DNA from 3 places in the Nocardia sp. CA-145437 genome. Region 1 is predicted to be linked to each of the others. Evidence: riboswitches for the same ligand, from Rfam matches in the RefSeq annotation. Region 1 holds a riboswitch; each other region holds the start of a gene.

Evidence for each region. Region 1 has a riboswitch for cobalamin ahead of cobN (cobaltochelatase subunit CobN). Riboswitches for the same ligand answer to the same signal wherever they lie in the genome.
Region 2: it holds a riboswitch for cobalamin, as region 1 does, so the genes downstream of both, ACQPYY_RS23400 (FecCD family ABC transporter permease) here and cobN (cobaltochelatase subunit CobN) in region 1, are expected to answer to the same signal.
Region 3: it holds a riboswitch for cobalamin, as region 1 does, so the genes downstream of both, ACQPYY_RS07480 (CbtB domain-containing protein) here and cobN (cobaltochelatase subunit CobN) in region 1, are expected to answer to the same signal.

What each region holds. Positions count from the first base shown of each region.
Region 1 covers NZ_CP191204.1:4,000,852-4,004,118, forward strand. The annotation lists gene cobN (cobaltochelatase subunit CobN) at 1-1,269, opposite strand, end outside; adenosylcobalamin-variant (AdoCbl-variant) riboswitch at 1,315-1,386, opposite strand; gene ACQPYY_RS18600 (hypothetical protein) at 1,613-1,843, shown strand; gene cobG (precorrin-3B synthase) at 2,036-3,235, shown strand.
Region 2 covers NZ_CP191204.1:5,015,089-5,018,355, reverse strand. The annotation lists gene ACQPYY_RS23405 (ABC transporter ATP-binding protein) at 1-419, opposite strand, end outside; gene ACQPYY_RS23400 (FecCD family ABC transporter permease) at 416-1,447, opposite strand; cobalamin riboswitch at 1,482-1,615, opposite strand; gene ACQPYY_RS23395 (TetR/AcrR family transcriptional regulator C-terminal domain-containing protein) at 1,699-2,283, opposite strand; gene bioB (biotin synthase BioB) at 2,394-3,267, shown strand, end outside.
Region 3 covers NZ_CP191204.1:1,723,891-1,727,157, forward strand. The annotation lists gene ACQPYY_RS07465 (LppP/LprE family lipoprotein) at 1-273, shown strand, start outside; gene ACQPYY_RS07470 (histidine phosphatase family protein) at 301-873, opposite strand; gene ACQPYY_RS07475 (CbtA family protein) at 870-1,676, opposite strand; gene ACQPYY_RS07480 (CbtB domain-containing protein) at 1,699-1,914, opposite strand; cobalamin riboswitch at 1,955-2,081, opposite strand; cobalamin riboswitch at 2,252-2,460, shown strand; gene metE (5-methyltetrahydropteroyltriglutamate--homocysteine S-methyltransferase) at 2,592-3,267, shown strand, end outside.

The sequences.
Region 1 (3,267 bases):
CCAGCCGGTGTAGAGGTCCGCGCCGATGCGAATCGGGTTGCCCTCCAGCTGTTCCTGGCTCAGCCAGTCCGGGTCCTGCCCGCCGGCGGCGATGAGCGCGTGGATCAGGGCGTCGCCGTCCGCGGCCTCCAGGCCCGGGATCTCGCCGGGCGCGCCGAGGTCGTAACCGGCCTCGCGCATCTCGGTGAGCAGCCGGATGGCGCTGGCGGGGGTGTCCAGGCCGACGGCATTGCCGATGCGGGCATGCTTGGTCGGGTACGCCGACAGCACGATCGCGACCTTCTTGCGCTCGACCGGAATGTGGCGCAGCCGCGCGTAGCGCACCGCGATACCCGCCACCCGGGCCGCGCGCTCGGCGTCGGGCACATACGACGACAGCCCGTCGGCGTCGAACTCCTTGAACGAGAACGGGACCGTGATGATGCGGCCGTCGAACTCCGGCACCGCCACCTGGGTGGCGACATCCAGCGGCGACAGGCCGTCGTCATTGGCCTCCCACTGCTCACGCCCGCTGGTCAGGCACAAGCCCTGCAGGATCGGCACATCCAGGTCCGCGAGCGCGCCCACGTCCCAGGCCTCGTCGTCGCCGCCGGCCGAGGCGGTCGCGGGCTTGGTGCCGCCCGCCGCCAGCACCGTCACCACCAGAGCGTCGGCGGCGCCGAGCGTGGCGAGCAGCTCCGGCTCCGCGGTACGCAGCGAGGCGCAGTAGATCGGCAGCGCGCGAGCGCCCTTGGCCTCGATGGCGGTGCACAGCGCGTCGATGTAGGCGGTGTTCCCGGCCAAGTGCTGGGCGCGGTAGTAGACCACGGCCACGGTCGGCGCGTCGTCCGGAACCGGGCAGGCGTGCCGTTCCAGCTCACCCCAGCTCGGCATCTCGACCGGCGGCTCGAACCCCTCGCCGGTGAGCAGCACCGTGTCGGACAGGAAGTGGTGCAGCTGCAGCAGGTTTCGCGGGCCGCCCGCGGCCAGGTAGTTGTGGGCGTCGGCCGCGACGCCGCCGGGCACGGTCGAGCACTCCATCAGCTCGGCGTCGGGCGCGATCTCACCGCCGAGGGCGACCATCGGAATTCCGCTGGCGCGCACCGTCTCGAGGCCCTCCTCCCAGGCCCGCTTCCCGCCCAGCACACGCACGATCACCAGCGACACACCGTTCAGCAGGACCGGCAGGTCGTCCGGCAGCAGCCGGGCCGGATTGGCCAGCCGGTAGGCGGCGCCGCTGGCGCGCGCGCTCAGCAGATCGGTGTCGGAGGTGGACAGCAACAGGATCAAGGGTCTCGGCCTTCCTAGGGTGACGCGCCCAGCACGGTTCGGCGCTCGCCGGGAAGGTCTGACTGTCACAGTGGCGCGACCGCACCGGAATTGCACCGGCTTTCTTCCGTTCGACGAGCTCGCCGATGCTATCGCGCCGCCGTCGCGGGCCCGATATCGCGCCCGCGTCGGCGCCGGCGGGCACCGATCACAGTGCGGCCAATCCTGGCTCGCACCCCTGCGGAACCGACCGGTCGGCGCGTACGCTGCCGGTATGCCACTCACTCCAGGATGGGTCAGGCGGAACCGCTTTGCTGCCTGGTCGGGATACTTTTGCGTACTGGTTGCCTTCGCGACGCTGGCCATGGCTCTCACGGCCGCCGGCACCGGTCACTCGCAGTGGGCGCTCATCGCCGGGATCATCTGCGCGTCGACCATCCTGTTCGGCCTCACGGTCATGAGCACCACCGTGCACCGCGACCACGCCGACCACCACAATGTCCCCAGCCTGCTCAACGACACCTGGGAAACGACGCCCGCTTTCGCCCGCCGCCGCGGGGCGCCGGCGGCCATCGAACCGCACCGCGCGGGCTGAACCGCCCGGCGAATCGACCGATCCGGCAACCCCACTCCGAGACTCCCCCGTCCCGGAGTCTTTTCTTTGTCCCCGCCACACCGGAACACATATTTTGATTGCAATATCTCCAAATGTAGATAGTGACCGAGTGAACCCGACCCCCGGGCGGCCGTGCCCGGCCTCGGCATCCTCCGTACGCTGGGTGGCGTCATGACGCGAACCGATCCCGACTCCTGCCCGGGCGTGCTGCGCCTGCACGAAGCAGCCGACGGTCCCCTCGCCCGTATCCGGGTGCCCGGCGGACTCCTCTCCCCCACCCAGCTCCAGGCCCTCGCGGCAGCGGCCGCCGACCTCGGCGACGGGAACATCGAGCTCACCTCGCGCGGGAACATCCAGTTCCGGCAGGTCCGCGACGCGGCCGCGCTCACCGAACGGCTCACCGCGGCCGGACTGCTGCCCAGCGCCACCCACGAGCGGGTGCGCAACATCATCGCCTCGCCGCTGTCGGGACGCGTCGGCGGCTGGACCGATGTGCATCCCCTGGTTCCGGCTCTCGACGAAGGACTGCGCGCACAGCCGCGCTACGCCGACCTGCCCGGCCGGGTCCTGTTCACCCTCGACGACGGCCGCGGCGATGTCAGCGGCCTGGGCGGCGACATCGGCGTGCACGCGCTCGACGAGCGCACCTGCGCACTCCTGTTGGCGGGCAAGGACTCCGGCCTCCGCCTGCCCACCGACGCCGCGGTCGACCTCATGCTCGCCGCCGCGGACGGCTTCCTCGACCTCCGCGACGGCCACTGGCGCTTGCACGAGATCCCCGACGGCGCGGCCCGGCTGACCGACCGCCTCCACACCGCCCACCCCGACCTCGACGTCGCCGGCGATCTCCTGGAACCGCCCGGCCCCCAGGACCTTCCGATCGGTTGGATGACCCAGTCCGACGGCCGGGTGGCCCTCGGCGCGGGCGTGCGCCTCGGCTCCCTCCCCGCCCGCACGGCCGAATTCCTCGCCGCCGTCGAATGCCCGATCATCGTCACCCCGTGGCGCAGCCTGATCCTCGCCGACCTCGACGAATGGCCCGCCGAACAGGTGGTCCGAGTGCTGGCTCCCATGGGCTTGATCTTCGACACCGCGTCCCCGTGGCTCCAGGTCAGCGCCTGCGCGGGCATGCCCGGCTGCGCGAAGTCCCTCACCGACGTCCGCGCCGACGTCGCCGAGGCCGTCGACTCCGCCCGCGTGCTCCCCACGGGCGCACCGGGTTTCGCCCGCGACGGTCTCGACGCCGCCGACGTGGTGGTCGCCGGCCGTCAGCACTGGTCCGGCTGCGACCGCCGCTGCGGCCGCCCGAAGGGCGCGGTCACCGACGTCATCGCCACCGCCGACGGCTACCGCATCATCCCCGCCGACTAGCCGAGGGACCGAACCGGCGGGATCAGGCGGAG
Region 2 (3,267 bases), 1.0 Mb from region 1:
CGCTCCCGGGCCGAAACCTGGTGCACCGGACGGCCATCCACCACGACCTCGCCCGCGGCGGGCGTGATCAAACCCGCCAGCGTCCGCAACAGCGTGGTCTTGCCCGCACCGTTCGGCCCGACGATTCCCACCGTTTCGCCCGGTGACACCGTGAAGTCGACGTCCGTGACAACCGTGCGTCGCCCCGCCGCGCAGGCCAGCGCTGACACCTGGAGCGCGCCGGGGCTCTCCGCGGCCGGGTGGTGTCGCCGCATCGCGCTGTTCCGCCACCCACGCCGGCGCTGTCGTGGCGCCAGGGCATTCGGGGCCGGGAGGTCGCGGCTGCTCGGCCCGCTCGTCGTGAGCGCGTCGCGGCGGTCCGCTGCGGCGATGGCCTCGGAGGTCTCCGGAGCGGCGTTGTCCGGGTGGCCGGGCCTCATGCGGTGCCGAATCGGTAGGTGCGGCGGCCCATGAGGAGCAGGAAGGCGGGGGCTCCGATGAGTCCGGTGAGGACGCCGACCGGGATCTCGGTGGGGCGGACCAGGACTCGGGTGGCGGCGTCGGCGACGACCAGGAAGGTGGCGCCGCACAGGGCGCTCGCGGGCAGTAGGACGCGGTGGCGCGGCCCGACCAGCAGGCGGGCGGCGTGCGGGACCACCAGGCCGACGAAGCCGATGCCGCCGGAGACCGCGACCAGGACGCCGACCAGGACCGCGAGCAGGACGAAGAGAGCGATGCGCAACTCGCGCACCGGAACTCCGATGGAAGCGGCCGTGTCCGGGCCCAGGTTCAGCGCGTCGAGCCAGTTGGCGGCGAGCAGCAGGGCCGTCAGGCAGGCCGCGACCACGCAGCCGGGCAACAGGATTCGGGTCCAGTCCGCGCCGGAGAGGCTGCCGAGCAGCCAGAACAGCACCGACTGCGCGGCGGACGGGTCACTGCTGCGGAAGATCAGGTAGCTGCTGAAGGCGGCGAAGGCCGAGCCCAGCACCGTGCCGGTGAGCACGAGACGCAGTGGCGTGAGGCCGCCTTGGGCCACGGCGATGAGGAAGACCGCGGCCGCGGCGGCGAAGGCCCCGGCGAGCGCGCCCGCCGAGAGCGCCCAGAGTCCGGCTCCGGCGAACACCCCGGAGGTGATGACCGCCGCCGCGCCGACGCCCGCGCCCGAGGAGACGCCCAGCAGGTAGGGGTCGGCGAGGGGATTGCGGACCAGGGTCTGCATGGCCGCCCCGGCGACCGCCAGGCCCGCGCCGACGATGGCGGCGAGAACGGTTCGCGGCACCCGCAATTGCCACACGATGGTGTCGAGCCCCAGATCGCTGTGCGCGGTCCCGGTCAGCCGGTCGCGCAGGACTCCGAGCACCTCGCGCACCGGGATCGTCTCCGCGCCGAAGCCCGTCGCGACGATCATGGCCACGACCAGCAGCGCCCCCATGACGGGCAGGGCGAGCGAGGTCCGCGCGCGGCTCATCGCGGTAGCTCCTCGGGCATGACGCGGCCTCTCCAGAGTGTTGCGCGGCGGGGGAGGTCTGACTCGCACCGGGATCCGGTGCTCACAGTGGCGCGACCGCTCCGGATTCCCACCGGATTCCCGCACCCGCCGATATCGACGAGGGGAACCCTACCGTCCGGAACCTTCGCCGGTTCCGACTGGTCGGTACATCCCGGGGTCCGGCCCCGATCCGCCCGCGCCGAAACTCGATTCGCGGTCGATCGCGCGTATCAGCGGATTCGCGAACCGAGCAGATGTCGCACGCCGCTCACGAACAGCTGCAACCCGAAGTCGAATCGCGCGGTGGCGTCGGGCATGTCGTACAGCGGCGAGTTCTCCTCGGTGAGCGCGCCCGCGGAATCCATCTGGATGCGCGACTGCTCGTCCACCGTCTGCCCGAGCACGTAGTACAGCAGCGTGTAGGCGGCCAGTTCGGCCTCCTCGCGCGTCATGCCCGCGCGAATCGCGGCGCTGGCCAGTCGTTCCCGGCCCTTGCTGGTGGTGAGGCGGGACGCGTAGGTGGCCGAGACCAGTTCGGCCCCGTCGCGGTAGGCGAGCAGGCTCTCGCGCAGCCGGTGCGCGAGTTCGGCCATCTGCTTGGACCATTCCTCGGCCCGGACCGGTTCGTCCATGGGCGCGAGAATGCGGTCGGCGACCGCGCCGAGCAGCGCCTGTTTGTTGGGGAAGTGCCAGTACAGCGCACCGGGTTGGACGTGCAGCGAGGTGGCCAGGCGGCGCATGGTGAGATCCGCCAGCCCGTACTGGTCGAGAATGGCGATGGCCCCGTCGACCACGTCCGTGCGATGGAGTTGCACTGAAGATTCCGACCCTCTCGTGTTCCGGCTCACGTTCCGGGCTGCTAGCCTACCCTGAACACCGTTCAAGTTGCTCGGTCACACGGCCGGACGAAGGGATTCCCGCGGACATGACCCAGGTAGCCGTCACCACCGAAGCCGGTACCAACGCAGGCGATGACATTCTCGCCATCGCTCGCGAGCAGGTGCTCGAGCGCGGCGTCGGCCTGACCCAGGAGCAGACCCTCGCGGTCCTGCGGCTCGGCGACGAGCGGCTCGAGGAGCTGCTCGGCCTGGCGCACGACGTCCGCATGAAGTGGTGCGGCCCCGAGGTCGAGGTCGAGGGCATCATCTCGCTCAAGACCGGCGGTTGCCCCGAGGACTGCCACTTCTGTTCGCAGTCCGGCCTTTTCCAGTCGCCCGTGCGCGCCGCCTGGCTCGACATCCCCTCGCTGGTGGAGGCGGCCAAGCAGACCGCCAAGACCGGCGCCACCGAGTTCTGCATCGTGGCCGCGGTGCGCGGTCCGGACGAGCGCCTGATGGCGCAGGTCGCCGCCGGCGTCGAGGCCATCCGCAACGAGGTCGACATCCAGGTCGCCTGCTCGCTGGGCATGCTGAACCAGGAGCAGGTGGACCAGCTGGCCGCCATGGGCGTGCACCGCTACAACCACAACCTGGAGACCGCGCGCTCGCACTTCCCGAACGTGGTCACCACCCACACCTACGACGAGCGCTGGGAGACCCTGCGCATGGTGCGCGAGGCCGGTATGGAGGTCTGCTGCGGCGGCATCCTCGGCATGGGCGAATCCCTGGAGCAGCGTGCGGAATTCGCGGCCGACCTGGCCTCGCTGGAGCCCGACGAGGTGCCGCTGAACTTCCTCAACCCGCGCCCGGGCACCCCCTTCGGTGACCTCGAGGTGCTCCCGGCCGCCGACGCGCTGCGCGCCGTCGCCGCCTTCCGCCTCGCCATGCCGCGCACCATCCTGCGTTTCGCCGGCGGCCGCG
Region 3 (3,267 bases), 2.3 Mb from region 1:
GTGCTCTCGTGGATGATGGTGAACTCCAACACCAATCACCCGTATACGCACGTGCTGTTCTTCACCGGCGGCACCTACCTCGGCACCGCCACCTCGGACCCGTACATGTACACGCAGGTCACCGGCAAGACACGGAACTCGCTGTCGCTGACCTACCGCTGGCTCAACGGAAGTGATCCGATGTGCTGCCCGCAGGGCGGTCCCAGCGTCGTCACCTTCACCCTCAACGGCACCAAGGTGACAGCGGACGGCCAGTTCCCGCCGCACGCCTGACGGTTCAGGACGCCGGCTCGGGCTGATTCAGGACGCCAACTCGAGCGCGGTCGCGCGCAGCGTCCACGCCGGGGCGCGGTGGTTCAGGGTGGTGGCGCTCAGCGGCGGAATGTCGAGGCGCCAGAACGACTGCGGGGGAGCGTTCAGGGTGCGCAGGACCGCGGCCCGGACGATCGCGGGGTGCGTCACCGCGACGATCCGGTCGCCGCGCCCGGCCAGGCCGTGCAGCCAGTCGCCGACGCGGTCGATCAACCCGGTGATCGATTCGCCGCCGTGATCGCGGAAGCCCGGATCGGTGAGCCAGCCCATGAGCTGCTCGGGTGCGAGGTCGTCCATCGCCTTCCCGGCCCAGTCGCCGTGGTCCAGATCGCGCAGCGCGGGCTCCGGGGCCCCGGTGAATCCCAGGGCCCGACAGGTCTGTTCGGCCCGCAGCTCCGGTGCGTGGAGCACCGTCGCGGGCCCCGGGCCGGGCAGCCCGCCCGCCTGCTCGACCGACCGCGACCCGAGCGGGTTGAGCGGTTCGTCGGCCGGGAAGCGGGCGGACTGCACGGCATCGGTGATCGCGTGCGTCACCAGGGTCAGACGGGTGACCGCGCTCATGCCGCCACGGCGGGCGCGGCCGGGGAGCGGTCCCCGAGCAGACGCGGCGCCAGCCAGGCGAAGCCGACCCCGATGACCGCCCACACCATGAGCTGGGCGGCGAACGCGTACAGCCGGAAGTGGTACAGGTCGTCGGCGGGGAAGCCCGGGAAGACGATCGTGCCCGACGCGTCCTGCAGCGGCTCCGGCGCTTCGGAGAACGACGGCAACAGTGCCAGCAGAGCGCCCATCACCACCACGAATCCCGCCGCGGCGGCGACCGACGCGGTCCAATTGTCCAGGCGCGCGGTGAGCCTGCGGCCCAGCCAGATCGCGGCCACCAGCGCGACCGCGGTGATCGCGATCAGGCCCACGTACAGGGCCGTGCGCTCCTCGATGGTGTCCGGATTCCCGACCGACGGCGGGTTGGCCGGGTACTTCAGGAACGGCACCGCGTACAGCGCCAGGAACATGCCTCCCGACACCAGCAGCGCCAGATTCCGCGGCGAGATCTTCCCGGCCTTGCGCAGCGCCAGGAAGTAGACGACCGCGAACAGCGCGCCCAGCGCCGCGCCGAACACGATCACGCCGAAGCCCAGACCGACATTCTGCTGCTGTGCCCGGGTGAACAGCTCGGCCCCGTGGTCCATGTCCATGGGCTTGCCGGCGGCCTTGTCGAGCGCCATCTGCGCGTCGTCGCGGCCGCCCTCGTAGGCGATGGCGCGGTCGATGATCGGCTCGGACAGGATCCGGGCGAAGACGAACGCCAGCGCTCCGCCGAGCGCCCCCAGCAGGACTCCTCGGCCGATGATTCGCTTTTCCATTGTGGTTACTCGATTCCCGGTGCTAGTGGCAGGGGAAACCGAGGAAATGGCGGCCGTCGTGCACGAACTCGTGCACGTGCATGTCGCTGCCGAACACCGACACCGCACCCTGATCGATGCCGATGAAGTAGATGGCCAGCAGGGCCAGCAGGGTGGTGCCGACCAGCCACAGGGCGGTGGACGGGATCGCGAGCGCACCGCTGCCGAGACCGGAGCGAGGAGCGAAAGAGGTAGCCACGAAGGACTCCTTTGAGTCAGGGGGATTCCGCGTCCCCGTTGCCGATCGAACCGACGATGTGAGGGTCTGACTCGCATCCGTCTCGCGGGGAGACCGGGCTGCTCACAGTGGCGCGACCGTTCCGGCATTGCACCGGATTCCTCATGACATCGTCGATCAACCATACGAAAGCGCATCGCCGCTGGTCAATCCGCCTGCCCGGGTCGACCACCTGATGGGACGACGCCGCGCGTGCGGGGATCGCGCTGTCGCTGGGCTATATTCGCCAACACAACTGGTTCGCCGGAGGTGGAGTCGAGGAGCCCCTGACCCATTCGACGGCGTCGAAGCCCGCCGCCGCGCTCGCGCGCCGCCGGGTGAGAGGGAACCCGGTGGGAATCCGGGACTGTCCCGCAGCGGTGAATGGGAACGAACGCCGTCATCAGCACTGGGCGCATGCCTGGGAAGCGACGGCCGGTAGGTCCGCCTCGGTCTCGTGCCGGGGCCGGCCCGAGTATCGGGTCGATGCCCATGAGTCCGAAGACCTGCCCGTCGTGCCGGATACGCCGTATCCGGCGGTCGTCGCCTCGTGGACTGGGCGCTACGCCGATCGGATCCGGGCACGGTCGATGCATGGGCTCCGTCAGCGTGCGCTCATATTGGGCGGCGGTCATCACTGCTGACCGTGGAGTTCATCAATGTTGAACCCTGACAACACTTTCACCGCCACGGTGCTGGGGCTGCCCCGCATCGGACCGAACCGGGAACTGAAACGCGCGATCGAGGCGTACTGGGCGGGGCGGATCGACGCCGCCGCGCTCCACGGCCTCGCCGGTGGCCTGCGCGCCACGCAACTCCTGGCGGTGCACGCCGCCGGACTGGACTCGGTTCCGGTGGGCACCTTCTCCTACTACGACCAGATGCTCGACACCGCGGTGCTGCTGGGCGCGCTGCCGGAACGGGTGCACGGCATCGCCGACGAACTGGACCGCTACTTCGCGGCCGCCCGCGGCACCGCCGATATCGCGCCGCTCGAGATGACCAAGTGGTTCGACACCAACTACCACTATCTGGTGCCCGAGCTCTCGGCCTCGACCCGGTTCGACCTGCACCCGGACAAGCCGCTCGCCGAACTGGAAGAGGCCCTGGCACTGGGCATTCCGGCCCGGCCGGTCATCATCGGACCGGTCACCTTCCTGAAGCTGGCCAAGTCGGTGGACGGCAGCGAGCTGCTGGATCGGCTGCCCGACCTGCTGCCGCTGTACGAGCGGCTGCTGGGCCTGCTGGCGGCCGCGGGCGCGCGCTGGGTACAGCTCGACGAGCCGGTGCTGGTCACCGACCTGACGGACACCGAACTGGCGCTGGTGCGTTCGG